4 regions of the Cobetia sp. BL01 genome follow, and region 3 is predicted to be linked to each of the others. Evidence: predicted binding sites of a transcription regulator. Region 3 holds the regulator's gene; each other region holds the start of a gene.
What was found. Region 3 encodes FNR, which switches genes on or off when oxygen is low (the NO sensors DNR and NnrR bind a similar motif). Its sites were predicted from a motif close to TTGATNTANATCAA; they were not measured.
Positions count from the first base shown of each region.

Region 1 (7,580 bases), 250 kb from region 3:
ATGATCGCGAGCCCAGCTCACCGGTCAAGTTCGCCTTCGGCCTGATCGCCCTCGGCATCGGTTTCGTGTGCATGATCGGCGCGGTGCTGGAGCAGAAAGCCGCAGGCAGCGCCTCGATGATGTGGCTGGTCGGTGCCTTCTTCTTCCACACCCTGGGCGAGCTGTGCCTGTCACCGGTGGGCCTGTCGATGGTCACCAAGCTGTCGCCGGTTCGCATGGGCGCGCTGATGATGGGCGCCTGGTTCGCCTTCGTGGCACTGGCCAACTACCTGGCCGGGATGATCGGCTCGCTGGTCGGCGAAGCCGGCGCCATGAGCGTGTTCGGTGGCATCGCCATCACGGGCGTGCTCGGCGGCCTGCTATTGCTGGTGTTCGCCGGCAAGCTGGTCGACTGGATGCACGGCGCGGAAGCGCGTCATGACGGCCCGCTCGAGACCCAGACCAGCCACGGCTGATCTCGCAGTCGTCGTCATCTTCACTGTCGACGACGACACGACAGGCTGCTGCAACAACGCAAACGCCCCGCTCATTGAGCGGGGCGTTTGCGTTGTCACTGCCAGCAACAGGGCCATTAAGTGGCCTGAAGTGAAACAAACCGCCTAGATGGAGTCCGGCACGAACAGCTGCTGGAAGTTGTCGACGGCGCTCTCGGCATCGTCGATCGCATGGAAGCGCGCCACGTGATAGAGCGCCTCGCCCTCGTTGGCCAGCGGCAGATTGGCCATGCCGATGATGATGCCATCCGCGGGCGACAGCACCTCGCTTTCGCTGTTGCCGAAGGGGTCGGCGACGATGCCAAGCACCTGATGCTTCTCGACACGGTCTCCGAGGCCCACGCGGCTCTGGACGATGCCATCGATGGAGGCGCGCGCCCAGCTGGAGCCGTTGGACATCTCCACCGCGCGGGAGCTGGGCTTGCGGTCGCGGTCCTTGGCCAGCATGCCGATGGAGCGCATCACGCGCTTCACGCCGCTGACACCCGGACGAATCGCCCACTCATCGAAGCGCAGCGCCTCGCCGGCCTCATAGGTGATGACCGGCACGCCACGGCCACTGGCATAGGCACGCAGGCTGCCTTCACGCAGCTCGGCGTTCAGCAGTACCGGTGCCCCGAAGGCATCCGCCATCTGGCGCGTGGCGTCGCTGCCGCTCATGGTGGCGCGAATCTGCGGCAGGTTGGTGCGGTGGATAGCGCCGGTGTGCAGGTCGATGATGTGGGTGGCCTGATCGGCGATCTGCTCACGGAACAGCGCCGCCACCCGCGAGCCCAGCGAACCGCTCTCGCTGCCCGGGAAGCAGCGGTTGAGGTCACGGCGGTCCGGCAGGTAGCGCGTGTGCTGCACGAAGCCGAAGACGTTGACGATGGGCACCGCGATCAAGGTGCCGCGCAGCCGCGCGAGGCTGGAACTCTTGAGCAGGCGACGCACGATCTCGACACCGTTGATCTCGTCGCCATGGATGGCACCGCACACCAGCAGCACCGGGCCGGGCTGACGGCCATGCACCACCTCGACGGGGATGTGCAACGGCGCGTGGGTGTAGAGCTTGGCGACAGGCACATCGACCTGGGCCCGCGTTCCCGGCGCGATGCGGGTACCGCTGATTTCAAATGGAGCGCGTGACATCGCCACCTCAGAGATTGTTCGACCAACGAGCGACAGGCGTCGTGACAGCTCCTGCCAGATCAGGCTGCTCGCCCAGTGTCTCGAAAGAAAACACTGTGCGACATGCGCCTTTTAGCGCATTGGTGCGTCAAGGGAAAGACTTCATTGCAGCGTGTCGGGATGAAGACCGGACGGAATTGTTCAACAATGGCATGACGCCGACGGCGTGACGACACCTGACCACGACATGGCGAGCACGATATGACGGGAGCGACATGGCGAGAATGACACGCCTCGGCCTCGTCCTGACTGCCACTGACAAGAGCTGCCCGTGACCGATCTTCTCGACTCTCTGCTGACCCTGCCCGATTACTCCGCCCTGGCCTGGAGCGTGATCGTCTTCTCGACCTACCTGACCGGCATCTCCAAGGGCGGCTTCGCCGGCGGGTTCGGCTCGCTTTCCGTGCCGCTGATGGCGCTGGCCATCGGTCCGCTGGAAGCGGCCGGCATCCTGCTGCCGCTGTTGATCGTGATGGACTTTCTCAGCGCTCGCGCCTGGTGGGGCAAGCAGCTGTGGTCGGAGGTGCGCATCATCCTGCCCAGCGCCGCCATCGGCATCGCGGTGGGCGTGGTGCTGTTCGATGAGCTGAACGAGAACATGATTCGTGGCTTGCTGGGCGTCATCTCGCTGCTGTTCGCCGCCTACATGCTGTTCAAGCCCACCGCGAGGAATCCGCTGCCGCGCTGGCTGGCCATTCCTGCCGGTGCCACGGCCGGCTTCACCAGTTTCTTCGCCCACGCCGGCGCCCCGCCCTACAACCTGTACATGATTCCGCGTCAGCATCCCAAGGAGACCTTCATCGCCACCACGGTGATCATCTTCGCAGGCATGAATCTGATGAAGCTGGGCCCCTACGTGGCGCTGGGCGAGGTCAACCTCACCAGTCTGTCCACCTCGCTGCTGCTGGTGCCGGTGGCCTGGGCAGGTGTCAGGAGCGGCCTGTGGCTGCAATCCCGCGTCAACGAGAAGCTGTTCTTCCGCCTGATCATCCTCGCGATGGCACTGGTCGGCGTACAGCTGATCTACAAGGCCTGGGGCTGATGTCCGCGCGCCATCACGCCTGGCGACCTCTGCCGCCAGCCAGCATGACCTTCTGGTCCACGCTTTCAGACAGACATTCGAGAATGATCGGGGCAACGCCATGACACCGCAGATCCACTACTACCACGCACACCTCTACTACACCGATGAGCAGAGTCTGGCCGCCGCTCGCGAGCTGGCGGCCCAGGCCGAGCAGCACTTTCCGCTGCGCGTCGGTCGCTTCCATGAGCAACCGGTAGGCCCGCACCCGCTGTGGAGCTGTCAGCTGTCCTTCGCTCCCGAAGACTTCGGGCGCATCATCCCGTGGCTGGCACTCAATCGCGGCACGCTGGACATCTTCGTGCATGCCGGCACCGGTGATGATCTCTTTGATCACACCCAGGGCGTGATGTGGCTGGGCAGCTCCCACCTGCTGAATCTGCACGTCTTCGGCGATGAGTGAGGCCCGGACGTCGCCCGACACGCTATCATCGCCTTGCCGCCTTCGCCTTACCCACTGACTCAAGGATGACCCCATGACTCGACTGCGCCGCCTATCCCCTCGTGCCGCCCTGCTGGGCGTGATCGCCTCTGGCCTGCTGCTGGCCGGCTGTGACGACAATGAGGTCGGGGATGTCTCGCTGGGCCTGTTCACCACCAAGGACATCAAGATCGAGAGCCTGATCGACCCGAAGGTGCCGGGCGTGACCTGTCACCTGAGCAACATCGAGGCGAATCTCGATTTCTCCGATCCCTCCGACATGAGCATCGCCTGCCGCCAGACCGGCCCGATCACCCCGGCGATGCTCGCCGACATCGACACCTCCAAGAGTGGCGAGGAGGTCTATCGCAAGTCCAAGAGCGTGCTGCTCAAGAGCCTCAAGATCCGCCGTATTCTGGACCGTGACTCCCAGAGCCTGCTCTACATCGCCTACAGCACCAAGGAAACCAGCGGCAGCTTCAAGCATGCGCTGAGCAGCGTGCCGCTGTGGGGCAGCGAGGCCTGGCAGGCACCGGCAGCGCAGTGAGCCGACTCGGCGCCTGAATCAAACGCTGACTCATCAAGCTCTGATTTATCAAGCTTTTATTCATAAAGTTCTGACTCATCAAGTGAAAGCTTCACCATCGTCCCTTGAAGTTGCGGGGTGTCGCTCCAAGGTCTTGTTCAACGGCTAGCCAGCCGGATTTTCATTCGCATGAGGCAAAGGAGTGACACACGATGTCGAGCCCGGAGCACAAGCAGAAGATCTGGAAGCTGATCAAGGATGTGAAGGTCGGCATGTTGGTGACGCAGGGTGACGGCATGCCACATGCCCGCCCGATGCATCTGGTACAGGATGACTACGACGGCACCCTGTGGTTCTTCACCCGCGCCAGTGCCGAGAAGGTGTTTGAAGCAAAGAAGGACAGCGAGGTCTGCCTGAGCTTTTCCGATCAGGATGATGGCGTCTATGTGTCGCTGAGCGGTCATGCCAATCTGCACCGCGATCAGGGCCTGATCGACAAGTTCTGGAATCCGTTCGTGGCCGCCTGGTTCCCGGAAGGCAAGGATGACCCCGATGTCACTCTGCTGGAGGTCAAGGTGCAATCCGGTGAACACTGGAAGGCCAAGGAGAGCAAGGCGTATCAACTCTATGAGATTGCGCGCGCCAACCTCGACAAGGACCACACCCCGGACATGGGTGAGAACGAGAAATTCGGCACGGTATGAGCAGAAGCCCGAGCTCGTCATGGAGAGCTCTTTGAAGTGCCCGCGTGAGAGTTGACGCACACGGCCATGCCAGACACGACAACGCCAGCCCTCGGGCTGGCGTTGTCGTATCTGGAGTCCTGCCGATTCCTGCAGGCCTGTCGTCGATGGAGAGGGGTCAAGTTCAGGACAGTGAACGCCTCAGGCCTTCATGTCGAGCACGATGCGCCCCTCGATCTTGCCGTCGATCATGCGCCCGAAGATGTCATTGATGTCCTCGAGCCTGCCGGTCTGCACGGTGGCTGCGACCTTGCCTTCCGCAGCGAAGTCCAGCGCCTCCTGCAGGTCCTGACGCGTGCCGACGATGGAGCCACGTACCGTGATGCCATTGAGCACGGTGGAGAAGATCGGCAGCGGGAAGTCACCCGGCGGCAGGCCGTTGAGCACCAGGGTACCGCCACGGCGCAGCATGTTCTGGGCCTGATCGAAGGCCTTCGGTGATACCGCCGTCACCAGCGCGCCGTGCGCGCCGCCGATCTCGCGCTTGATGACGGCTGCCGGATCTTCCTTCATGGCATTGACGGTCACGGTCGCGCCCAGACGGCGGGCCAGTTCCAGCTTGGCATCATCCACATCCACCGCCGCCACGTTCAGGCCCATGGCGCGCGCATACTGCACCGCCATGTGGCCCAGGCCGCCGATGCCCGAGATCACCACCCACTGACCGGGACGGGTGTCGGTCATCTTGAGGCCCTTGTAGACCGTGACCCCGGCACACAGCACCGGCGCGATCTCCACGAAGCCTACGCTGTCCGGCAGACGCCCCACGTAGCCGGCGTCTGCCAGCGTGAACTGGGCAAAGCCGCCATTCACCGAGTAGCCGGTATTCTGCTGGCTCTCGCACAGCGTCTCCCAGCCGCCCAGGCAATGCTCGCAGTGGCCGCAGGCCGAGTAGAGCCAGGGCACCCCGACCCGGTCGCCTTCCTTGACGTGGGTCACACCCTCGCCCACCGCCGCGATGGTACCGACGCCCTCATGGCCGGGAATGAACGGCGGGTTGGGTTTCACCGGCCAGTCGCCATGCGCGGCGTGCAAGTCGGTATGACAGACCCCGGAGGCGGCGACCTCGACCAGAATCTCGCCACGCCCCGGGCGCGGCACCGTGACTTCCTCGATCACCAGCGGTGCACCGAATTCACGTACCACGGCGGCTTTCATGCTGTTATCCATGATGGACTCCTCATTCATTGTCGAAAGACGAACCTTGGAAAGGCGAGCCAGAGATCAGGCGGAGAGTGCGATCCCGTCCGGTCGTGAGCGAGGGCCAGTGTTCGCGCACGCCCCGGACCTACCTCTCCATTGAAACCAGACGCAGCGCTCCCTGCCCTGCGCCAGATCAAGCAATCGGATCTGGCGCGGGCATTGAGGTCATGTGTCAAGAAGACGATGCGAATGGTGGGTTCAGCGCCGCCAGCCTCGGCGGCACTGCCTGACAGGCCTAGAAGAAGCCGAGCGGATTGATGTCGTAGCTGACCAGCAGGTTCTTGGTCTGCTGGTAGTGCTCCAGTGCCATCTTGTGGGTCTCGCGACCGACACCGGATTTCTTGTAGCCACCGAAGGCGGCATGGGCGGGATACTGGTGGTAGCAGTTGGTCCACACGCGACCGGCCTGGATGCCACGGCCCATGCGGAAGGCGACATTCATGTCGCGGCTCCAGACACCGGCACCGAGACCGAATTCGGTGTCATTGGCGATGGCCAGCGCCTCGGCCTCGTCACGGAAGGTGGTGACGGCGACCACCGGTCCGAAGATCTCCTCCTGGAAGACACGCATCGCGTTGTGGCCCTTGAGCAGGGTCGGCTGGATGTAATAGCCGTTGGCCAGCTCGTTCTCCAGCTGCTCGCTGCTGCCGCCGGTGAGCACCTCGGCGCCTTCCTCGCGGGCGACATCCATATAGGACATGATCTTGTCGAACTGCTCGCGGGAGGCCTGGGCGCCGACCTGCACGTCGGTATCCAGCGGATTGCCGCGCTTGATGGTCTTCACGCGCTCCATCACCCGGGCCATGAAGTCGTCGTAGATGCTTTCCTGGATCAGGGCGCGTGACGGGCAGGTGCACACCTCGCCCTGATTGAAGAACGCCAGCACCAGGCCTTCGGCGGCCTTGTCGATGAACTCGGGTTCGGCATTCATGATGTCGGCGAAGTAGATGTTGGGCGACTTGCCGCCCAGCTCCACCGTGGAGGGGATGATGGTTTCCGCCGCGCACTTGAGGATGTGCGACCCCACGGGAGTGGAGCCGGTAAAGGCGATCTTGGCGATGCGCTTGCTGGTCGCCAATGCCTGTCCGGCCTCGGCGCCGTAGCCGTTGACGATGTTGAGCACCCCTGCCGGCAGCAGGTCATTGATCAGCTCCGCCAGCACCAGGATCGAGGCCGGGGTCTGCTCCGCCGGCTTGAGCACCACGCAGTTGCCCGCCGCCAGCGCCGGCCCCAGCTTCCAGGCCGCCATCAGGATCGGGAAGTTCCACGGGATGATCTGTCCCACCACGCCCAATGGCTCATGAAAGTGATAGGAGACGGTATTGGCATCGATGTCCGCCGCGGTGCCTTCCTGGGAGCGCAGGCAACCGGCGAAGTAGCGGAAGTGATCCGCCGCCAGCGGGATATCGGCGTTCAGCGTCTCGCGCACCGCCTTGCCGTTATCCCAGGTCTCGGCGACCGCCAGCATCTCGAGGTTCTGCTCGATGCGATCCGCGATCCTGAGCAGGATGTTGGAACGCTCCTGCACCGAGGTCTTGCCCCAGGCGGGGGCTGCCTTGTGGGCGGCGTCCAGCGCGAGATCGATATCTTCCGCACTCGAGCGCGGAATACGGCAGAACACCTCCCCCGTCACCGGGCTGACGTTGTCGAAATATTCCCCCTTGACCGGCTCGACGAAACGCCCGCCGATATAGTTGCCGTAGATGTCCTTGAACGTGACCAGCGCGTCGGCGCTGCCCGGAGAGGCATAGATCATGGCGAACTCCTGTGGGGTCGGATTCACGAGTGGCGTTCGTGATCGACGACCTGTTGTTGTCGGTGCCCTGAACAGGAGGTGGCGCTCCTGTCCCTCGCCTGACCGTCAATGACTGGATCAATGACTGCATCAAGAACTGTTTGATCAGGCGACCCTCACAGTCTTGTTCACTTGTGGCATTCGCGA
Region 1 covers NZ_JBVBEE010000004.1:362,111-369,690, reverse strand. Annotated here, with positions in the region: gene ACZYGA_RS10255 (peptide MFS transporter) at 1-455, shown strand, start outside; gene ACZYGA_RS10250 (succinylglutamate desuccinylase/aspartoacylase family protein) at 600-1,625, opposite strand; gene ACZYGA_RS10245 (sulfite exporter TauE/SafE family protein) at 1,936-2,706, shown strand; gene ACZYGA_RS10240 (DOPA 4,5-dioxygenase family protein) at 2,807-3,148, shown strand; gene ACZYGA_RS10235 (CreA family protein) at 3,222-3,713, shown strand; gene ACZYGA_RS10230 (pyridoxamine 5'-phosphate oxidase family protein) at 3,905-4,396, shown strand; gene adhP (alcohol dehydrogenase AdhP) at 4,577-5,605, opposite strand; gene exaC (acetaldehyde dehydrogenase ExaC) at 5,874-7,394, opposite strand.
Region 1: the regulator FNR is predicted to act here: its motif matches at 5,762-5,775, upstream of adhP (alcohol dehydrogenase AdhP).

Region 2 (7,580 bases), on a different contig from region 3:
GCGATTCCAGGCTGAAGCGCCCTGCACTATAGGCTGCCAGTCCACGCATGTAGTAGGCATAATCAACCTGCGGGTGGTCCGGGTGCAGCCGAATGAAGCGGCTGGCCGCCGCGCGTGCGGCTTCCCAGTTGTCCACCTGGTAGTAGGCGTAGATCAGCTCCAGCTGCGACTGTTCGGCATAGCTGCCGAACGGGAAGCGAGTATCCAGTGCTTCAAGTTGTTGCACGGCGGAGTTGAAGCGGCTGGTATCCAGGGAAACCTGAGCCTGACGGTACAGCTCCTGCTCCTGAAGATCCGGTGCCGGCTCGTTGGACGCACAGCCGACCAGCAAGGTGCTGGCCAGGGCGAAGGCAGTCAAGGGAAGGGCGCGCATCGGTTTCCTCATCTCGGGCAATCCATGGCGGGCATGCTAGAATCCGCCGATCCGCACTCACTATAAAGCAAAGGCCCTTTCCTGCGAAACGGCCTCAGAGAGCAATATGGCAGACACCATCAACCGCGAAGAGCGGATCCCGGAGGCGATGATTGGCATGCGCCTTGATCAGGCCTGCGCCGAGATCTTCTCCGACTATTCCCGCGAGCGCCTCAAGCACTGGATCAAGACCGGTGCCTTGACCCTCGACGGTGCCGCCGTCAAACCCCGCGAGAAGGTCTATGGCGGTGAACGTCTGGCCCTGACCGCCGAGCTTGAAGAAGAAGTCAGTCATGGCCCCGAGGACATCGAGCTCGAGATCGTCTTCGAGGATGACGACGTGCTGGTCATCAACAAGGAGCACGGCATGGTCGTGCACCCGGGGGCCGGCAATCCGGATGGCACGCTGCTCAATGCCATCCTGCACCATTGTCCGGGCAATGCCATGCTGCCGCGTGCCGGGATCGTGCATCGTCTCGACAAGGACACCAGTGGCCTGATGGTGGTCGCCAAGTCGCTGACCGCCCAGGCGGACCTGGTCGAGCAGCTGCAGGCGCGTACCGTGTCTCGCGAGTACGATGCCGTCGTGACCGGTGTGCTGACGGCGGGCGGTACCGTGGATGCGCCCATCGGGCGTCACCCCAAGGATCGCAAGCGTCAGGCCGTGACCCATAGCGGCAAGATGGCGATCACGCATTTTCGCGTGGTGGAGCGCTTCCGGGGCCATACCCATATCCGCTGCAAGCTGGAAACCGGGCGTACCCACCAGATCCGTGTGCACATGGCGCACCAGCGCTATCCACTGATCGGGGACCCGGTCTACGGAGGCCGTCTGAAGCTTCCGCCGGGGGCCAGTGACCCGCTCAAGGAGCTGCTGCGTCAGTTCCCGCGTCAGGCGCTGCATGCCCGTCGCCTCGCCTTCATCCACCCGATCTCGGGCAAGGAAGTCGAATTCCGCGCCGAGATGCCGGGTGACATGCTGGTCTTGATCGACTATCTCAAGGAAGACATCGCCCGCTGAGGGGCTCGGTTCGCGTATCCCATCGCGCCAGGAGAGGTTATGCACGACGACAGTCTACGCCCGACCCTGATTCTGCCGGACTGGCCAGCACCCAGTCCGGTGCAGGCCTTCGTGACCACGCGTGAGAGTGGCCCGAGTCAGGGGCCATACGCTGGCTTCAATCCGGCGCGGCATGTCGGGGATGATCCGGCGATGGTCGCGCGGGTGCGTGACCTGCTCGCGGCGGAGGTCGATGATGGTCGTCCGCTGGCGTGGCTGGATCAGGTGCATGGGACTCAGGTGGTGGATGCCTTTGACGTCTGTCACGCCGATGAGCGCCATGAGGCGGTGCCACCACGTGCTGACGCCTGCATCAGTACCGGTACGGGGCAGGCCTGCGTGGTGATGACGGCGGACTGCCTGCCGGTGCTGTTCTGTGATCGTCAGGGGACGCGAGTCGGCGTGGCGCATGCGGGCTGGCGCGGATTGGTCGAGGGTGTGCTGGAAGCCACTGTCGCCCGTCTTGGAGATGACCCGGGGGAGCTGATGGCCTGGCTGGGCCCGGCGATCTCCAATGCCCAGTTCGAGGTCGGCCCCGAGGTGCGTGACGCCTTCATCGCGGATCTCCCCGAGGCCGACGACGCCTTCGAATCCAGCCCCTATCGGCTGGGCCACTATATGGGCGACCTCTACAAGCTGGCTCGCCTGCGGCTGGAGCGTGCGGGGGTCGGCCATGTCAGTGGCGGTCACTTCTGCACTGCCTCGGAATCGCGCTTCTACTCCCATCGCCGTGATGATGGCGTGACGGGGCGAATGGCCACGGTGATCTGGCTGCGCTGATAGCATGAAGTGGAGACCTGGCCGCCGCGATGCACCGACGCTCGGCAAGCCGAAAGACAAAAGCGCCCCGTTGACCTTATCGCTCAGGTTGGCGGGGCGCTTTTCCGTGTCGAGCGAAAGCCCCTGGCGACATCTTCAGGCGCTGAGGGCCAACCTGCTGCAGGGGAACCTGATCTGGATCATGCTTCGCGGACAACATGCTGCGTTGCCGCAAATCACGCCTTGAAAGCGACCCCCCAGCCCCCCATCTCTAGGGTTAGATACGAAATGTTACAGGCGAAGCTCCTGAGAAGAGGAGTACCGCCATGACTCTCAGGAGAAGGCACCATGCGCATCGACAAACTCACCAGCAAGCTGCAGAACGCGCTTGCGGATGCCCAGTCGCTCGCCGTCGGGCGAGGCCACAATGAAATCCATCCCCAGCATCTGCTGCTGGCCCTGCTGGAGGACCGCGATGGCGGTCTCAAGGCGTTGGTCAACAAGGCGGGCGGCGATGCCACCAGCTTGATGAGCGGGCTCAAGCGTCAACTGGATGACCTGCCCACCGTGTCCCAGTTCGACGGCAATGTCGCGCCTTCCCAGGCGCTCGGCAAGCTTCTGAATCTGGCCGACCGCGAAGCCCAGAAGCGCGGCGATCAATACATCGCCTCCGAGCTCGCGCTGCTGGCCGCGCTGGAGCTGGGCGGTGATCTCGGCAAGTTGTTCACCTCCTCGGGCATCAAGAAGCCCGCCCTGACCTCCGCCATCGATGCACTGCGCGGTGGCGAGGCGGTGGGAGATGCCGACGCCGAGAACAATCGCGAGGCACTCAACAAGTACACGATGGACCTCACCCAGCGTGCGCGCGACGGCAAGCTCGACCCGGTGATCGGGCGTGACGAGGAGATTCGTCGCACGATTCAGGTCCTTCAGCGTCGCACCAAGAACAACCCGGTGTTGATCGGTGAGCCCGGTGTCGGCAAGACCGCCATCGTCGAGGGGCTGGCCAGCCGTATCGTCAATGGCGAGGTGCCGGAAGGCCTCAAGAACAAGCGTGTGCTGTCTCTCGACATGGGCTCGCTGCTGGCGGGGGCCAAGTTCCGCGGTGAGTTCGAGGAGCGCCTCAAGTCCGTCCTCAAGGAGCTGTCGCAGGAAGAAGGCCAAGTCATCCTGTTCATCGATGAGCTGCACACCATGGTCGGCGCGGGCAAGGCCGAGGGCGCGATGGATGCCGGCAACATGCTCAAGCCGGCGCTGGCGCGTGGCGAGCTGCACTGTGTCGGTGCCACCACGCTTGACGAGTATCGCCAGTACATCGAGAAGGATGCCGCGCTGGAGCGTCGTTTCCAGAAGGTGCAGGTGGATCAGCCCAGCGAGGAGGACACCATCGCCATCCTGCGTGGCTTGAAGGAACGCTACGAGGTGCACCATGGGGTGGATATCACTGACAGTGCGATCATTGCGGCCGCGCGCCTCTCATCGCGCTACATCACGGACCGTCAGCTGCCGGACAAGGCGATCGACCTGATCGATGAAGCCGCGTCACGCATCCGCATGGAGCTGGACTCCAAGCCGGAGGAGATGGACCGTCTCGACCGCCGTCTGATCCAGCTCAAGATGGAGCGTGAAGCCCTCAAGAAGGAGACCGACGAAGCGGCACTCAAGCGTCTCGGCGCGCTTGAGGACCAGATCGAGGAGCTGGAACGCGAATATGCCGATCTCGATGAGGTCTGGAAGGCCGAGAAGGCCAGTATCCAGGGGGCAGCGCAGTTCAAGGCCGAACTGGAACAGGCGCGCATCGATCTGGAACAGGCGCGGCGTGCCGGCGACCTCAGCCGCATGTCGGAACTGCAGTACGGCGTGATTCCGGGGCTCGAGAAGCAGATCAGCGAAGCCGGCGAAGGCGAGGCGGATACCTCCGCCCACGTGCTGCTGCGCTCCAATGTCACCGAGGAGGAGATTGCCGAGGTCGTCTCGCGCTGGACCGGCATTCCGGTCTCCAAGATGCTCGAAGGCGAGCGCGACAAGCTGCTGCGCATGGAAGAGGCGCTGCACGAGAAGGTGATCGGTCAGGACGAGGCGGTGATCGCGGTGGCCAATGCGGTGCGTCGCTCACGCGCCGGGCTGTCGGACCCGAATCGCCCCAACGGCTCCTTCCTGTTCCTCGGCCCGACCGGGGTCGGCAAGACGGAGCTCTGCAAGTCGCTGGCCAGCTTCCTGTTCGATACCGAAGAGGCGATGGTGCGCATCGACATGTCCGAGTTCATGGAGAAGCACTCGGTGGCTCGTCTGATCGGCGCGCCTCCCGGCTATGTCGGTTATGAAGAGGGTGGCTATCTTACCGAGGCGGTACGTCGCAAGCCGTACTCCGTGCTGTTGCTCGATGAGGTCGAGAAGGCGCATCCGGATGTCTTCAACATCCTGCTGCAGGTATTGGAAGATGGCCGCCTGACCGATGGGCAGGGGCGTACCGTCGACTTCCGCAATACCGTGATCGTGATGACCTCGAATCTGGGGTCCGAGATGATCCAGCGCATGAGCGGTCTCAATGGCGAGCTGGCGGACGAGGAAGACACGCAAGAGAGTGTCGATCGCAAGGCGGCCTTCCAGTACGACGACATGAAGACGGCGGTGATGGAAGTCGTGGGCAATCACTTCCGGCCGGAGCTGATCAACCGCATCGATGAAGTGGTGGTCTTCCACGCGTTGGGGCAGGCGCAGATCGCCTCCATCGCCGGCATTCAGCTCGAGCGGCTCAAGGCGCGGCTGGCCGAACGCGATCTCGGCTTCGAGATCACCGATGCCGCGATGGCGCTGCTGGCCAAGGCAGGCTTCGATCCGGTCTACGGTGCGCGTCCGCTCAAGCGCGCCATCCAGAGCCGTATCGAGAACCCGCTGGCCCAGGCGCTGCTGGGCGGTGAATTCGTGCCCGGTGACGTGATCCAGGTCGGCGAAGAGGGCGGAGAGCTGACCTTCACGCGCTGAATCGCGCGCCCGTGAGTGACGCCCCACCGTGACGGAAGTCTGTCTTCCGCTTGCGGTGGGGCGTTTTCGTGTCTGTCGTCTGGGCGCAAAATGACAACCCGGCGGCAGGGATGCTGAAAATCACGAGGCAGAAAATTGCGAATTAAATGCCATCTTTGAGGTTTTACGCACGCATATGGCCGGATTTCCCGTTATCGGTGTGGCATTTGGCGTAGGCGGCGCACACTGGCGTAAGGTTGAGTTGACAGCCCCTTGCGGCTGTTGGACTCTTGACCATTCCTGATTGCGGGCGTGGCCATTCGGGCGACCCTCGAAGCGCCACGTGAAGGACAGACGCTGAGTCGCTGTCCGCCTGTCGAAGGATATGCCGATCAGGGTACGCCAACCGTACCGATCGGCCATCAGCCCCGACCGCATCCAACCGATGCGACAAGAGTGCAGGCCCTAACCGGGCCGCAGACGCCAGGGTTTGGCATCAGGTGCCGCAACTGTTGCGGTAGCGACATTCAGGTCGCACTCGATCCGGCTTGCGTATTGCTGCCGGACGCACTCGAGACCTCCAGGGGAGAACAACCAAGTGGAATTGCTTTCCGGCGCTGACATGATCGCCCGCGCGCTGCATGACGAGGGCGTGGAGTATATATACGGCTATCCCGGTGGAGCGGCGCTGCACATCTATGACGCCCTGTTCCGTCAGGACAAGGTCCAGCACATTCTGGTCCGCCACGAACAGGCTGCTACCCACGCAGCCGATGGCTACGCACGCGCTTCCGGCAAGCCGGGCGTGGTGCTGGTCACCTCAGGCCCCGGCGCGACCAATGCCGTCACCGGTATCGCCACGGCCTACATGGACTCGATTCCCATGGTCGTGCTGTGTGGTCAGGTCGCCAGCCACCTGATCGGTGAAGACGCCTTCCAGGAAACCGACATCGTCGGTGTGACTCGCCCGATCGTGAAGCACAGCTTCTCGATCAAGCACCCGAGCGAGATTCCGGAAGTCATCAAGAAGGCCTTCTATCTGGCCTCCAGCGGACGCCCGGGGCCGGTCGTCATCGACATCCCGAAGGACATGACCGCCCCGACCGAGCGTTACGAGTACAGCTACCCCAAGAAGGTACGCATGCGCTCCTACAGCCCGGTCACCCGTGGCCACAGCGGCCAGATCAAGAAGGCCGTCGAGCTGATGCTCAAGGCCCGCCGCCCGCTGTTCTTCACCGGCGGTGGCGTGGTCTCCGGTCGTGCCAGCGAAGCGCTGACCGACCTGGTGCGCCGTCTGAACTTCCCGATCACCACCTCGTTGATGGGCATCGGTGCCTATCCGCAGGGCGATCGCCAGTGTCTGGGCTGGCCCGGCATGCACGGCTCCTATGAGTCGAACAATGCCATGCACCACACCGATCTGATCATCTGCATCGGTGCGCGCTTCGATGACCGCGTGACCAACAACACCTCGAAGTTCTGCCCGACGGCCAAGATCATCCACGTCGACATCGACCCGAGCTCGGTCTCCAAGACCGTGCGCGCCGATGTGCCGATCGTCGGTCCGGCCGATGCCGTGATCAACGAGATGATCAGCCTCGTGCAGGGGCGTGAGCTGGCCAACCCTGATGCACTGGAGGCCTGGTGGTCCCAGATCGATGGCTGGCGTGCCGAGCGTGAAGGCAAGCTGTATGAGCCGTCCGCCCCGGGCGAGCCGCTCAAGCCGCAGCAGGTGGTGGAAGCCGTGCACCGTGCGACGCGTGGCGAAGCCTTCGTCGCCACCGATGTCGGTCAGCACCAGATGTTCGCCGCCCAGTACTACAAGTTCCAGCGCCCCAACCGCTGGATCACCTCCGGTGGTCTGGGCACCATGGGCTTCGGCTTCCCGGCGGCCATGGGCATCAAGATGTCCTACCCGGATGACGATGTGGTGCTGTTCACCGGGGAAGGCAGCTTCCAGATGATGATGCAGGAGTTCTCGACCTGTAAGCAGTACGGGATCGGGGTCAAGATCATCAACCTCAACAACCAGTCGCTGGGCATGGTGCGTCAGTGGCAGGACCTGAACTACAAGTCCCGTCACTCGCATTCCTATATGGAGTCGCTGCCTGACTTCGTGCAGCTGGCGGGCGCCTATGGCTTCCGTGCCATCAAGGTGCACACGGTGGAGGAGCTCGAACCTGCGCTGGAAGAAGCCTTCCGCAACAAGGACGAGCTGGTGTTCCTCGACATCTATGTCGACCCGCGTGAACACGTCTATCCGATGCAGGTGCCTCTCGGCTCCATGCGTGACATGCTGCTTACGAAGACGGAGCGGACCTGATGCGCCATATCATCTCCATTCTGATGGAAAACGAACCGGGCGCGCTGTCACGGGTCGTCGGC
Region 2 covers NZ_JBVBEE010000011.1:4,323-11,902, reverse strand. Annotated here, with positions in the region: gene ACZYGA_RS15270 (outer membrane protein assembly factor BamD) at 1-373, opposite strand, end outside; gene rluD (23S rRNA pseudouridine(1911/1915/1917) synthase RluD) at 480-1,433, shown strand; gene pgeF (peptidoglycan editing factor PgeF) at 1,473-2,252, shown strand; gene clpB (ATP-dependent chaperone ClpB) at 2,580-5,216, shown strand; gene ACZYGA_RS15250 (acetolactate synthase 3 large subunit) at 5,794-7,518, shown strand; gene ilvN (acetolactate synthase small subunit) at 7,518-7,580, shown strand, end outside.
Region 2: the regulator FNR is predicted to act here: its motif matches at 2,422-2,435, upstream of clpB (ATP-dependent chaperone ClpB).

Region 3 (7,580 bases):
GGTAGCTGAAATGAATGCTGAATCGTCTCGTGAGTCGTGCTCTCTTCAGGAGAGCACATCGCTGTTCACTGCATGATGAGGTCATGACATGGGCACAGCACCTGATGGAGCAGGCGCCTCTCACGAGGTGATTCGCCAATTTGGCACGACGGCCATTCTTTCAGGCGCCGTCAGTCTATTGCTGGCGGCATGGCTGACCGCCGTGCAGTTGTGGCCAACCCTGGCCCCGCCCATCGCCTGGCTGAGCCATGGCCGTCTCGCCATTGTGCAACAGCATCTGCTGCTCTTCGGCCTCGGCGGCTCGGCATTGATTGCCAGCCTGTATTCACTGGTCAATCATGACACGCAAGCCCGGCCAGGCCAGCGGCGTCTCCAGCGGTTCACGCTGCAGGCCTGGCAGACGATTCTCGTGCTTGGCAGCATATCGATTGCCGCGGGCTTCGCGTCGGGGCATGGCCAATCCGAATATCCCTGGCCACTCAACCTGTTGATGCTGGCAGTGTGGATCGCGGTCGCGTGGCTCTTCCATGTCAACTGGAAGGCAGGACCGACAGCGCGCCTGCCCGTGGCTGGCTGGTGCTTCATTGGCTGTCTGGTGATGATACTGATGCAGCATACCCTGCTGTCACTGGCGGTGCCCCTGGGCCCGCTAACATCGTTACCCATGTTCTCAGGCAGTCTGGACGCGCTGCTGCAGAGCTGGCAGAAGGGAATGCTGCCCGGCGGCATGCTGGCACTGGGCTTCATTGCCATGGCGTATCAGGCACTCTCGGGACTGACCCGCCAGCCCCTTCACTCTCACCGTCTGGCCATCATCAGCTTCTGGCTGCTGGTATTGCTGCTGCCCTGGAGCGGCGCGGCGCTGCTGCATGCCAGCGCCCTGCCCCAGTGGAGCCAGGCGCTGGGAATGGCGATGGGGCTCCTGCTGCTGGCGCCGGGACTGGCCATTCCTCTCAACGGCCTGCTGACCCTCAAGGCGGACTGGCCCTCCCTGCGCCATCATCCTCAGACCTGCCTGCTCGGCGCGGCCCTGCTCTTTCTGGCCATCAGCGTGATGGAGCATGTGGCACTGTCCATCGCCCCGCTCAACGACATGACCTTCAGCGCCGCCGGCAGCCTCTCGCCGGCCGGCACACTGGGCGTCATCGGTCTGGTCAGCGTGCTCATGCTCTACCGTCTGCGGCTGCCTGAAGCACCCTCGGCGCTGATCATGACCCACGCCTGGCTGGCCATCGCCGGCACGTTGCTCTGCATCGCTGCCAGCTGGACCACCACCCTGCTGCAGGGCAGCCTGTGGCATGCCGTAGACGCAGAGGGACAACCGCTGCACTCCCTCGCCGACGTCCTGGCGGTGGCTCGCCCGCCGATGCTGATGACGCTGGTGGGGCTGAGTTGCTGGGCACTCGGCCTGCTGCTGATGGCAGCGTATCTCCTGCGCGCCTCCCGCCGTCCCATCACGCGCCCCTCTACCCAGCGCGCTCATCACCACATCGGGGATTCACACGCTCGGGGGAGGACACCGGCATGAGACACGTACTGCTCGAACGGCATCCGGGCCTGATGGTCGCGCTCTGCGTGATGGCGGCAAGTGTCGGCGCGCTGGCCCAGTTGCTGCCTCTGGGGTTTCAGGAGGCAGGGCAAGAAGTGACACCGCTGGATGCGCTGGCGCTGGAGGGACAGCGTCTTTACCTGCGGGAAGGCTGCCAGCAATGCCATACCCGAATGGTGCGGGATCTGCCGGGAGACCAGGCACGCCATGCAAGCCGGGACGCCGCCTCCCGCCACCTCATGGAGCGACCGGCCCTGTGGGGCAACGCTCGTCAAGGCCCTGACCTGAGCCGCCTCCCGGCGGAACATGATGAGGCCTGGCAACGCCTGCACCTGTACTCGCCGCGCCACAAGGTGGCGGATTCCAGCATGCCGGCCTACCCCTGGCTGTTCGAGCACGCCCTGAGCGGCGAGGGTGTCGCCGAGCGAATGCGGGCCCTGCAGGCGCTTGGCGTGCCCTACCGAGACGACGAGATCCTCGCGGCGCCCGCCCGGGTACGCGGCAAGGCCGAGGCGACCGCTCTGCTGGCCTATCTTCAACAGACGGATCCCCTTCGGCACTCATCCGCGACAATACCCGACCCGACAGGGGAGACACTCGCTACACTGACACTGACGACAGGAGCTGCACCATGAACCTGCTGGCAAACGTCGATCTGCCACTGTTCTGGCAGGCATGGATCAGCATGCTCACGCTGGGCAGCCTGGCCTTCTGCACGCTGTTGCTTGTCGGGCTTCGCTCGCGCAGCACCTCACCCGATGATGACCTGCAGGGAGATGGGCCAGGCGACGAACACCGCATTGACGGCACCCCTCAGCCGGACAGGCCGCTGCCGCTGGTCTGGAGTCTGCTGTTTCTGCTCACACTGCTGGTCAGCATGGGGCAGATCGTCATGTCCTTGAGTGGATGATGTCACCTGGCTCTCCCGAGTCGGATGAGGCAGGGCGTCGCAACCTGCCCCTTCGGGAGGTTCTGCGTCTAGAGTCATGCAGGACATCACGACACAATCAGAATTATCTAATATAATGCGCGCGATTCACGGAGCACTTCACATCCCGCCCCACAGGACGGGAACCCGTTCTGGGAAGTGCGCCTGACAGGTATCATTGACGGACAGCACCGACAGGCAGCAGCGACTCAGTCCATGAGGATGCTGCCTCTTCGTACAGGACCATGGAATCGCCCTGTACCAGGTGTCGCACCCGGACACCCCCACCCGAAACCCGCTCCCCACGAGTTTCGGCGTAATGCCCCAGGAGAGTCACCATGACGGCCCAGACAACGGCATCCCATCGATTGCGTGCGCATGAAGCACGCTGTCAGACCTGCTCGCTCAGCTCACTGTGTCTGCCGCTGGCACTGAACATGGAAGCCATCGACCAGTTCGACTCCATCATTCGGCGCCGCGCGCCGCTCAGAAAGGGCGAGGTTCTCTTCACCCAGGGCGAGCCCTTCGACTGCGTCTTCACGGTGCGCTCAGGCAGCCTGAAACAGATCAACACCGAGAACAGTGGCACGGAGCAGCTCACCGGTTTCTTCCTGCCCAGCGAGCTGGCTGGACTGGATGCCATCGACAGCAATGCCTACCCCGGCAGCGCCGTGGCACTCGAGACCACGACCGTGTGCGAGATTCCCTTCGATCGCCTCGATGCGCTTTCCGCCCAACTGCCGGAACTGCGCACCCAGCTGTTCAAGAGCCTGAGCAAGGAGCTGCATGAGGATCGTCGGATGATGATGCTGCTGTCGCGCAAGACGGCAGATGAGCGCCTGGCCAGCTTCCTGGTCAACCTCTCTCAGCGCTTCCGTCGCCGCGGCTATTCGCCATACAGTTTCCGTCTTTCCATGTCCCGCGCCGACATCGGCAATTACCTGGGACTGGCCGTGGAAACCATCAGCCGTATCCTGACGCGTTTCCAGGCTCAGGGGCTGGTGGATATCCAGGCCCGCGAGGTCCATATCCTGCACCTGGATGGCCTGATCGAGCTGGCAGAAGGAGAGTGTCAGGGCGGTCGCTGAACGCCCGTGATGCCATTTCTCTCACCACGAAGGCCCGCCACATCCTCATGTGGCGGGCCTTCGTGTTTTCCAGACAGCGCCAGGCGGCTCGGAGACGCTCAGCGATTCTGCAGACGGTTGTAATCCAGCAACCCGGCCTCGACGGGACGATCCGCATAATTGGCACGCAGCACGCTGTCCGAGAACTGCCAGAAGCGTGGATCGGTGCGCCGCACTCCGATATCGGCCATCAGCTGTCGATAGTCCGCCTCATCCTTGAGCACGGCGACCCGCCGTGCCAATCCCTGCAGCGACTCGGGTGTCAGATGCCAGAAGGCATTCGGATAATCCCCGGCCACGCCGCGCAGCACATCCAGCGTATCGCGTTCAGGACGCCGATTGGCTTCCTCGTCGAACAGACTGGTGATGTTGGCATGAGCCGAGTTGCGCAGCACGCTGAACAACTGTGGGTGCTCGCTTCCCTCCCGTTCCAGCGCAATGATGGTGACTTCCGGCAGCAGGCTGGCCGCCAGACCACTCACCTCGCTCAAGGCCTTCAATTCGCGGCGCACGGCATCATCCTCCAGCGTCTCCAGGCTACGCTCGTGGACAAGTTCCGGCGCCAGGCGCTCGCGCAGGCGGCGCATCAGCCCAATGCGCGCCTTCTCCGGTGAGGAAAGCTCTCCCGGTGTCCAGACGATATCGCTCGGGGCATCAAACTGGGGCGGCTTCTTGAACAGCAGCTTTTCCAGCCCAGAATCCACATCCTGATACCAGCTGTCATGCACTGCCTGACGCTCGCCGGCAGGCAGAAGCGCCAGCAGGTTGTTCTCGCCTTCCATGCGCAGGAAGTCCATGTACAGGCGCGTGGTCAGCTGGTGGCCGAGGTTGCCATAGACATCGAAGCCGGCCACCAGCAGGTAATGGATGCGCTCAAGCATCGGGTAATCGATCACCCAGGCCGTCTTGGGTACATTGCCGACCAGCCCTTTCATCACGGCAGCGTTGTCGAAGTGACGATAGACCGTCAGGGCGGCATTGGGGTTGTGATCGCCACCCTCGCCGCCTTGCCAGCCGCTGCCGTCCCACAACAGCTGCATGTCGAGACGCAGATTGCCGTCCTCGTAGGCCTGCATCATCAGCTTTTGCTTGGCCTGCAGATAGGCCTGCTGCTTGCGCTCGAACTTGATCCACGAGGAGATGGGCAATGCATTGCTGCTCTGCTCGGCAGGCAGGCTGAGATTCTCGCCCTCCCGTGCCAGGGTGCGCTCGACCTGCGGCAGGCTGAACAGTGATGGATCGGTGAAACTGACCCAGAAGTGGTCATTGATGACGTCCACGGCCACCTGGCCACGACAGACCGGCCCCTTGATGAAGCCCATGATGGTGTTCTGCGATTCATCCAGCATGAAGCGGTAACGTGACTCGGCAGGGATCGCCTCGAACGTCAGGAAGGGATTGGACGCCGTCTTGAGGTCATAGCCAGGCAGGTCATCCACCGTATAGTCCGGCGCGAGGAACAGCGACTGCCAGCGCTCCAGGCGCGCGTCACTCAGCGAATAGGGCAGATGATTCTTGGCCAGGATCGTCGAGCGCTCCTGCCATAGACGGTAATAGACGCGAGGGCGCCCGGCCTCGTCATGCGGCATGACGTCACGACCATCTCCGGGATAGGCGGCGTAGGGAGCGTCATAGGGGCGGCGCGAGGAGATGCGCTGGATGGGCTCGCCGGGCGGCGTACTGGAGCGCACCAGCGAGAAGAAGATCGGCCGGCCATTGGCTCCCTTGACCTCGGGGAAGTAGAGGTGCGTCAGGAACAGGTGCTCGTAGATGTAGCGACTCATCAGCCGCTGCTTGAGGCTGTCACCATTGAGGAAGGCTTCCACCTGCTGAATCCGTGGCACCAGGGCCTCAGACACCGGGCGCACCTTGGTCATCGGCGAGCCCTGCGCCAACCAGTTGACCAGCGTACGGTGCTCCTCATCACTGATCTGCGGCAGCGCATACGGCATGCCCCAGTCCGGGTGATCTTCCGCGAAGGCATCATAGCGCTCGATGGGCGCGCACACCTGACTGCGATTGAGCGACAGATCGAAGCGGTCTTCCGGCAGCAGGCCTTCCTCCGTCACCGGCAGGGGTTGCTTGCGCTTCTGGCTCAGCGAGCGGAACAGCACACTGCCTTCCAGATTGGCGAGCGCCGAGTCGTTGCGCTCGTTGAGCACCGGCGAGAAGTTCATGTCACGCCATTCAGCGGTGCTGTCGGCATCCTCGAACAGTCGCGTCAGATTGGCCGCCAGCAAGCGGGTGCCGTCATAGACAGGGGCGGGATTGATACCGCGGTCGATCCCGGCCGCCGAGGACATCTTGAGCTGGCACGGGGCGTCATAGCAGCCATGGCAGACCACGCAACGCGTCTCGAGGATCGGCTTGACCTCATCTTCCCAATGCCTCCCCGCCAGACTATCGCCGGACACGACGCGATCGCGTGGCTCGGGCGTCCCGAAACGCGCATCCAGCTGATGCACGGTGACGGCGCTACATCCTCCCAGCAACAGGATGACGAGGATGCTCCAGCGCCAGCGCGGGGTATGCCACAGGCGTCGAAGGGAGTTCAGCATGCAAGGCTCCATAAGCAGAGTACGAGACCGATGGACGGATCGGCCATGAGGCAGGCAGGGCTCGCTGCACACTGCTTCGACAGAGCACAGAAGACATGACAGGCACACAGTATGCCACGAGCAGAATAGCGTCTTTCAGAGGGTTTTCGCGCTCCCGGTCAAATTCTCGAGCCGCGGTGCATCCACCTTCACGCCGGCGACGTAAGACTCAATGACCCGGCAACGAGACCTGACTGGCCGGGTGGATATCTGCATCGAACCTTGCTCAACAACCAGAAAAAACGGGCTCGCCCGAAAGGAAACCATCATGACCATGAAGAAGACCGTGACTGCCGCCACCTTTGCCGCTGCTGCCGCTGCACTGTTCTCCACCGCCGCCCTGACCTCCATGTCCGTGCAGGCGGCTGACAACGCCGTGAAGTGCTCCGGGATCAACTCCTGCAAGGGCACCTCCGAGTGCGCCACCGCCACCAGCGCCTGCAAGGGCCACAATGCCTGCAAGGGTCAGGGCTGGTCCTACACCGCAAGTGCCGAATCCTGTGTCGGCGCTGGCGGCGAAGTCATCTCCGGCAAGAGCTGAGCACTCGAGATGAGGGCACCGTCACCCAGGTAACGGTGCCGCCAGGAGTCCCTGGACGCAACGGGAGGACGGCATGCCGTCCTCCCGTTGTTGCATCAGGTCTACACTGCCAATGCAGGCACTGCCTGCCATGCCATGGAAAAGGAGTCACTCATGACGACAGCTTCCCGGAGTCACCAGCCTGCCACTGCCACCTCGGGTGCCGGTCAAGGGCTTGGGCTACGTCCTGAGTACTACCACGAGATTCTGACGACACTGCCGGATATCGATTGGTTCGAGGCCATCAGCGAGAACTACATGGGCCCCGGATTCATTGACTCCGACGGCGTCAGTGCCGGCGGCAAGCCGCTGCACTTTCTTGAGCGAGTCCGCGAGCACTATCCCATCGCCCTGCATGGCGTCTCGCTATCCATCGGTGGCAGCAATCCCATCGACACCCGCTATCTGCGCGAGCTGCGCGCACTGTGTGAGCGCATCGAACCGATGTGGGTCTCCGATCACCTGTGCTGGACCCGCACCGGCGCGCATCAATTCCATGACCTGCTGCCTCTGCCCTATACCGAGGCCACCATCACGCACCTGGCCGAGCGCATCGACCAGGTCCAGAACGCGCTCGGGCGCCAGCTAGTGCTGGAAAACGTCTCCAGCTACCTGACCTGGCAGCCCGACGAGATGAGCGAATGGGAGTTTCTGGCCGAGGTCAGCCGCCGTGCCGATTGCCTGATCCTGCTCGACCTGAACAACGTCATCGTCTCCAGCCACAATCATGACTTCGATCCGCTGGCCTATCTGGATGCCATGCCGGCGGAGCGTGTCTGGCAGCACCATCTCGCCGGGC
Region 3 covers NZ_JBVBEE010000004.1:115,061-122,640, reverse strand. Annotated here, with positions in the region: gene ACZYGA_RS09240 (cbb3-type cytochrome c oxidase subunit I) at 89-1,528, shown strand; gene ACZYGA_RS09235 (cbb3-type cytochrome c oxidase subunit II) at 1,525-2,184, shown strand; gene ACZYGA_RS09230 (hypothetical protein) at 2,181-2,459, shown strand; gene fnr (fumarate/nitrate reduction transcriptional regulator Fnr) at 2,816-3,565, shown strand; gene ACZYGA_RS09220 (fatty acid cis/trans isomerase) at 3,664-6,162, opposite strand; gene bufA2 (BufA2 family periplasmic bufferin-type metallophore) at 6,470-6,742, shown strand; gene bufB (MNIO family bufferin maturase) at 6,896-7,580, shown strand, end outside.

Region 4 (7,580 bases), on a different contig from region 3:
CCCAATCGGGCTGCCATCATCGTCTCCGGGTTTGCACGCGAAGAGATGCTGGTGGAGATGGTCGCCTATGCCGCACTGGAGGTAGATGGTTAAAGCCACCGGGATGCGGGTGAGGATATGACCCGACACATTTGCGCCCTGCATTGAGTGGTCATTGAGGCCCATCGGTTTACCAAGCCCTCAGGCCAACAAGAAAGACGCCGAAGCATTCCCCGCTTCGGCGTCTTTTGGTCTCTACGTGATGTTTTCTTTCGCTGTGCTTTCAGGGCGTAAGGCCCGCGGCCTGCATGAAGCGACGCAGTGCCAGAGAGACGAGGCCCAGCGCGCTGACGCTGCCTCCCCAGATCACCACCAGCCAGCCGACTTTTCTGAGCCAGCTGGCCGGGCGCACAGGTGTTCTGGAAGGCTCGATGCTGGGCCTGGCTGTGGGGGCGTGCAGTGGCGCTGAAGGTGACTCACGTGTCGGGGATGTCATGTCAGCGCCTCTCAATGGTAACCATCGGTATGACGGACCTTGCCCTTGAACACGAAGTAGCTCCACGCCGTGTACACCAGGATGATCGGCAGGATGAAGAGCGTGCCGACGAGGGCAAAGCCCTGACTTTGTGGCGGAGAGGCCGCTTCCCAGATCGTCACATGACCGGGAATGATGTCAGGCCACATGCTGATGCCGAAACCGCTGTAGCCCAGGAAGATCAAGGCCAGCACCAGCAGGAAAGGCTGGGCATGATATTCAAAGGCGACGGCGCGGATCAGCGCATAACCGGCCAGCACTACCAGCACTGGCACCGGCAGGAACCAGAACAGCTGCGGCAGCGTGAACCAGCGTTCGGCGATGGCGGGGTGCGCCAGCGGAGTCCACAGACTGACGGCCGCGATCATGATCAATACCCACAGCGTCAGCGGGCGCGTCAGGGCAAACATGCGCGCCTGGAGAATGCCTTCGGTCTTCATGATCAGCCAGGTGCTGCCGAGAAGCGCATAGGTGAACAGCAGCGCCACACCGCAGAACAGCGGGAAGGGTGATAGCCAGTCCAGCGAACCGCCGCTGAAGTGAACCCCATCGAAGGCGATGCCCTGGATGTAGCCTCCCAGTGCGACGCCTTGACTGAAGGTAGCCAGCACCGAGCCGCCCACGAAGGCCTTGTCCCACCAGTGGCGACTCGCGTCCGAGGCCTTGAAGCGAAATTCGAAGGCGACACCGCGGAAGATGAGGCCGATCAACATGGCGACAAGAGGAATGCTCAGGGCTTCCAGCAAGACGGCGTAGGCCAGCGGGAAGGCCGCGAACAGCCCCGCGCCGCCCAGCACCAGCCATGTCTCGTTGCCATCCCACACGGGCGCCACGGTATTCATCATCACATCGCGGTCCACCTTTTCCTCCACCCACGGGAAGAGAATGCCGATGCCCAGATCAAAGCCGTCCATGATCACGTACATCATCAGGCCGAACAGGATGATGCCCGCCCAGATGACAGAAAGGTCGATACCCATAGCGTTCATCGCTCCGGTCAGTGAGTGGTGCCGTCGAGAGATTCCTCGATGGCCGACAGTGGACGGGATGGCGTGCGTGGCTTGCCGGGGCCGCCGCTGGGGGCGTGACTGTCATCACCCTCAGGCCCTTTCTTGATCAGCTTGAAGATGTAGTTGATCCCCGTGCCGAAGACGATGAAGTAGACCGTGACAAAGGCTGTCAGGCTGATGCTGAGGTGAACGGCACTGTGGGCAGAGACGGCATCTTCCGTTCTCATCAAGCCGTAGATCACCCACGGCTGGCGGCCGACCTCGGTGGTGAACCAGCCCGCGAGTATCGCGATCAGACCGGCCGGCCCCATGGCGACGGCCAGTCTCAGCCAGCGCCGCGAGGTGAAGAGCCTGCCCTTGCGGGCCAGATAGACACCCGAGAGGCCGAGCAGAATCATCGCAAGGCCCAGGCCGACCATCAGGCGGAAGCTCCAGAACACGACGGTCGAATTGGGGCGGTCGGCGGCGGGGAAGTCCTTGAGCGCCGGCACCTGCTTGTCGATGTCATGCATCAACAGCAGGCTGCCGAGGGCCGGAATCTCGAGCGCAAATCGCGTCTCTTCGCGCTGCATGTCGGGCACACCGAAAAGGATCAACGGTGTCGGTTCCCCATGGCTGTTGTCCCAATGGCCTTCGATGGCCGCGATCTTGGCCGGTTGGTGCTTGAGCGTATTAAGGCCATGCATGTCGCCGACGAAGGCCTGCAGCGGGGCGGTCACCATCAACATCAGCACCGCCATGACGAGCATCTTGCGCACTTCCGGGGTGTCGCGTTTCTTGAGCAGCAACCAGGCGGCGGAGGCAGCGACGAACAGCGAGGTGCTCAGGAAGGAGGCCAGTGCCATGTGGGCCAGGCGATAAGGGAAGGAGGGATTGAAGACGATCGCGAGCCAGTCGACCGGCACGACGATGCCATCGATGACCTCATGCCCCTGAGGGGTCTGCATCCAGCTGTTGGACGACAGGATCCAGAACATCGAGACCAGGGTGCCGAGCGCCACCATGCAGGTCGAGAAGAAGTGCAGGCCGCGGCCGACGCGATTCCAGCCAAATAGCATCACGCCGAGGAAGCCGGCTTCGAGGAAGAAGGCGGTCAGCACTTCATAGGTCAGCAGTGGCCCGGTCACGCTGCCGGCAAAGGCCGAGAAACCGCTCCAATGCGTGCCGAACTGGTAGGCCATGACCAGCCCTGACACCACGCCCATCGCGAAGTTGACCGCGAAAATCTTCGACCAGAAATGATAGAGGTTGCGGTAGACCTGTGTGCCCGTCTTCAACCACATGCCTTCCAGCACCGCCAGATAGCTGGCGAGGCCAATGGTGATGGCCGGGAAGATGATGTGAAACGAGATGGTGAAGGCGAACTGTATCCTGGCCAGGTCGATGGCCTCGGTGCCGAACATGGCAATGTCTCCTGAGTAGGCGGCAAGGGGGACGGCCCTGCCTGAATCTTCGCCGCTACTCTAGGGAGCCACCGGAAGCCATAACAGGCTCAGTTGTGCGAGAAAAAACCATATCAGTTGCGAGCTGAATCTTGGTCAGTCGTTAAATGCCCGTGAGCCAGCCAGGTGGTCTGGCGAGAATCCAGCAAGGCGAGTCGGGCAGGAGGGCGCACTCTGATTCACGTCAGCACTATGACGGGGTCAGGCGCGTGCCACATCGCCCTTAGCGGCAGGCCCCGCCATGGCGGGCTCTTGCGCACCCTGCTAGGGCACGCGTGCGGCATCAAGGCATGCAGCCAGGGTGCGCAACAAGGTGCGACATCCAGGTGTGGCAAGCGGCTGGCGCGCGAGTGACATGTGCCGCAAAAGGCTGTTTTCGCCCCCGCGGATGACGAGTGAAGACTGTGTGGCAAGGCGGCCACAAGGGCTGCGGCATTTGCGCGCACTCATGCGCGGATATACTCGAGGCACTCCTCGCACCTCGCATGCAGCCTGAGCGGTCCGCGTTTCAGGCTGCCTTGAGCAATTCACCCAATGTCTGCATGGCGCGCTCTGACGCCGCATCCCATGGGTGGCCGTAGCTCAAGCGAATGCAATTCTTGAAGCCCTGGGTGGCCGAGAAGATAGGCCCCGGCGCTAGGCTGATGCCGTGGGCCAACGCCTGCTGGAACAGGGCCAGCGAGTCGATGTGCTCGGGAAGCTCGCACCACAGGAAATAACCCCCGTGGGGGTGGGTCACGCGAGTGTCTTCGGGGAAGTAGCGATCAATGGCTGCCAGCATGGCTGTCTGCTGGGTCTCGAGCGCCAGACGTAGCTTGCGCAGGTGGCGGTCGTAGCCGCCATGCTGAAGGTAGTCGGCCAGGGCCACTTGGGCGGGCAGCGATGGCGAGATGGTCGTCATCAGCTTGAGGCGCGAAATCTCCCGGGTATGCCGCCCCGCGGATATCCAGCCCACCCGATAGCCCGGTGCCAGGCACTTGGAGAACGACCCGCAATGCATCACCAGACCTTCGACATCCAGCGCCTTGACGGGTTGCGGGGGCGACACCTCGGCACGTTGATCGAAATACAGTTCCGCGTAGACATCATCCTCCAGCATCGGTAGCTGATGACGGCAGAGCAGCGCATACAGTTCGGCCTTGCGTGCATCGCTCAGGCTGGCCCCCAGCGGATTCTGCAGATGACTCATGAACCAGCAGGCCTTGATGGGCAGCGTCTCCAGACGATTCTCGAGTACCTCGAGATCAATCCCTTCGCGCGGGTGTACCGGAATTTCCACCGCGCGCAGCTTGAGCCGCTCAAGCACCTGAAGCGTGGCATAGAAGGCCGGCGCCTCGATGGCGACAAGGTCCCCGGGCTGGGTGACACATTGCAGACCAAGATTGAGCGCCTCCATGGCACCATTGGTGATCACCAACTCCTCTGTCGGCAGCTGCATGCCATTGACCATGTAGCGCTGAGCGATCTGTCGGCACAGGTCAGGATGGCCTGTGGTCATGTCGGAGATCACGGCATGCGATGACAGCTGGCGCAGCCCGCGCGTCATGCTGGTCGCAAGCCGCGCGAGGGGAAAGAGCTCCGGGCTCGGGAAGGCAGAGCCGAAGGGGACGGTATCGTTGTCGCGCAGTGAGCCCAGCACCGAGAACACCAGTTCACTGACGGCGACATCGGAAGGAGCTTGCTGCTGCAGGGCGACATGCGGCTCATCGAGTATCCGCGAGGCATTGTCACGCACGAAATATCCCGAGCGCGGCCGCGCACTGATCAATCCCTGATTCTCCAGCAGGTAATACGCTTGGAAGACGGTAGAGGGACTGATGCCATGCGCCTTGCTGGCCTGACGCACTGACGGCACGCGCTCACCTGGGGCGAGAATGCCGGTACGAATCAGGTTTGAGATCTCGGCAGCAAAGCGTTCATAACGCTTCATGGGAGCTATCCTGGTGGGCTGTGGAAGGGCAAGGATACCGAAGTGGGGGACGGCGCTATACCAGAGAGTCTCAGGTGGCATCGCGACTGATACCTTAATTCTCATGGTGTTCGCTCACTTCTCTGGCTATCGGAGCAAGCCCCTTTGCATAGAGGTTTGCTTCGGTCCATGAGGCTTGTTAGGCCTGCCCTATGGCGGCGAATCCGTCTGGTTTACTAGCAGTCCCGTAATTTGCTCCAATATCGTCATATTTCTATGGAGAGTGCCGCTGTGGCAGCCACTGGTTTGAGTAATGCATCGTTCGCCTTGAATATCGCACTCCTTCAGCATGGATGGCGTGATGAGTTTGATGCAGGCACCTTGGAGCGTGGTCTGCGTTACGCGCGCCAGCAGCGAGTGGATGAGCAGTGGCAGGTAGAGTTGGATGAGAAGGGTGGTTTGACGCTTTCTGGCGATGTCGCGGGCAGTCTGGGCACCCCTTATCGCACGATGATCATGTTGGCTCCTGTGGGTACTCGGCACCAGATGCGAACAGCTTGTAGTTGTCCGGTGGGCAGTACCTGCAAGCACGCAGTCGCATTGATCGATACCTTCCTGAGTAGCGGCCCTTTGGGGAAAGCCCTGGAGGTTCCTGACACGCTTGAGCCCGACGAAGTGGAGCAAGCGCCGTCACTTCAGGCGGCGAAACGTGAGTGGACAATCTGGCTGCAACATCACAGTCAAGCCCCGGCGGTGCCGTCAGCCGTCCAAGTAGGTGCCAACCACCGTCTCGGGTTGTTCCTTGATGTGCAGTCCGGCCACAGGGGGCTTCCCGCGCTGACGGTGCAGCCGGTGTGGTTGAGGCCCTCCAAGAGCAAGACGCAGCTTGATCGATGGGTCTCGCCAGTGAAAGTTGAAGTCTCTCACGTGGGGGAGTTGTCACCTGTTCCTGCAATGGGATGGCAGCCGGCGCAGGAGGAGGCCATCGAGCAGTTATTGCATGGCAGCAAAGATTCGCAATGGTACTTTCCTGGGCAATCCAAAGGTTTGACGTTGAACAAGGCATTCCAGGCGAAAGCGCTCTGGTCCCTGCTGGCAAGCGATGCCTCCCCCTTGCTTTTCCATCAGAAGCAGACGGGCCCACAGCTTGGTATTGGGCCGACCTGCCGTATCGCCCCGACCTGGCAGATGGATGAGCAGGGTGTGCAGCGGCTGCAGATGTCCACGATACCTGAAGATATCTTGTCTCCCGCGGCTATCGTAGCCAGTGTCGGCAAGTCGCTTTGTTATCTTGACCCTCAGAATAAGCAGTTTGGCCCTCTGGAGGGGGATGTTGAGCTTTGGCGCCAACTCCAGCACGTTCCCGCGTTACCGCCGGAAATGAGCGAGTGGTTGACCTCTCGCCTCCAGAATGTCTCGGGGCTGGCAGCCCAAGTCCCCTCTCCGAGAACCCTCGTGGAAACAACGCTCGAGGATGTGAAACCCAAGCTGAAGATCACCATGTGTGTCGCACAGGCACGTCTGCCAACGCGCCGCCATGTCTGGAACGAAACTCCTATTCGGTTGGGCGCTGGTGTCGTGAGCCTGAGCTATGCCGGTATCGAGATACCCCCAGAGGAGGGAGAGGTGGCCCAGGGGCTGCGCGATGGGCAGCGTTTGACGATACCACGTGATCAACAGGCGGAAATCGCGCTGATTCGCGCCATTCCGCCAGGCATGGTCACGTTGGAAGAACTCGCCGCGCACCACGATGTACCGGATGGGTTGGAGTTGCCCTCGTGGAGCTTGTTGCTGCCGATAGATAGGCAGGTGCCAGAAAATGCGGCGGAATGGAGGACCTGTCTTTCTGCTCCTGAGGAATGGTGGGACATGATCCTGCAATTACGTCAGGCGGGATGTGTGGTCGAGTTCAGTGACGACTTCCCGCAAGAGCCCGAATATCTATCGCCAGACAACTGGTATGGAGCGCTCGAGTCCGCCGAGAACGGCTGGTTCGATCTTGCGTTGGGCGTTGAGGTGGAGAATGAATCCTTCAATCTGCTCCCCATTCTGCGTCAACTCATTCAGCGCGAAGACTTTCCGTTGACGCCGGAGGAGGATGAGGAAGCGGGGGCAAGCTGGGTAGTACACCTGCCGGATAACCGTCGGCTGGTGCTTCCACTTGCCAAGCTACGTGCCTGGTTGGCTCCCTTGATGGACTGGCTTCACGATAGCGAGGCACCCACAAGCGCACTTCGTGTGCCATTGACCTCCATCGATCAGCTGGCCCCCTTGGCAGATCATGAGCGCTGGGTGGGGCGAGAGGATGCCGTGGCCCTTGCCCAACGATTGCGTGAGCTTCCTGATAAATTGCCAGCCCCTGACGGTTTCCAGGGTGAATTGCGCGATTATCAGGCGCGAGGACTAGCCTGGTTGCGATTCCTCTCGGAGTTGAGTACTGGCGGTATTTTGGCCGATGACATGGGGCTTGGAAAAACCATCCAGATCCTTGCACACGTGCTCGATGAGCGTTCGCGAGGGGAGCTGCGCGGGCCTGTCATGGTGGTGGCCCCGACAAGTCTCGTCGGTAACTGGTGCGCCGAAGCGGCTCGATTTGCGCCGACACTGAGCGTGCTGGCGCTTCAGGGAGCCAAGGCCAGCCGTCGTGAGCAGATCGATACTGTTGTCGCCAATGTGGATCTCGTCATCACGACATACCCCCTCCT
Region 4 covers NZ_JBVBEE010000001.1:106,595-114,174, reverse strand. Annotated here, with positions in the region: gene ACZYGA_RS00430 (RidA family protein) at 1-93, shown strand, start outside; gene ACZYGA_RS00425 (DUF2474 domain-containing protein) at 263-475, opposite strand; gene cydB (cytochrome d ubiquinol oxidase subunit II) at 487-1,494, opposite strand; gene ACZYGA_RS00415 (cytochrome ubiquinol oxidase subunit I) at 1,512-2,927, opposite strand; gene ACZYGA_RS00410 (aminotransferase-like domain-containing protein) at 3,475-4,896, opposite strand; gene ACZYGA_RS00405 (DEAD/DEAH box helicase) at 5,167-7,580, shown strand, end outside.
Region 4: the regulator FNR is predicted to act here: its motif matches at 3,141-3,154, upstream of ACZYGA_RS00415 (cytochrome ubiquinol oxidase subunit I).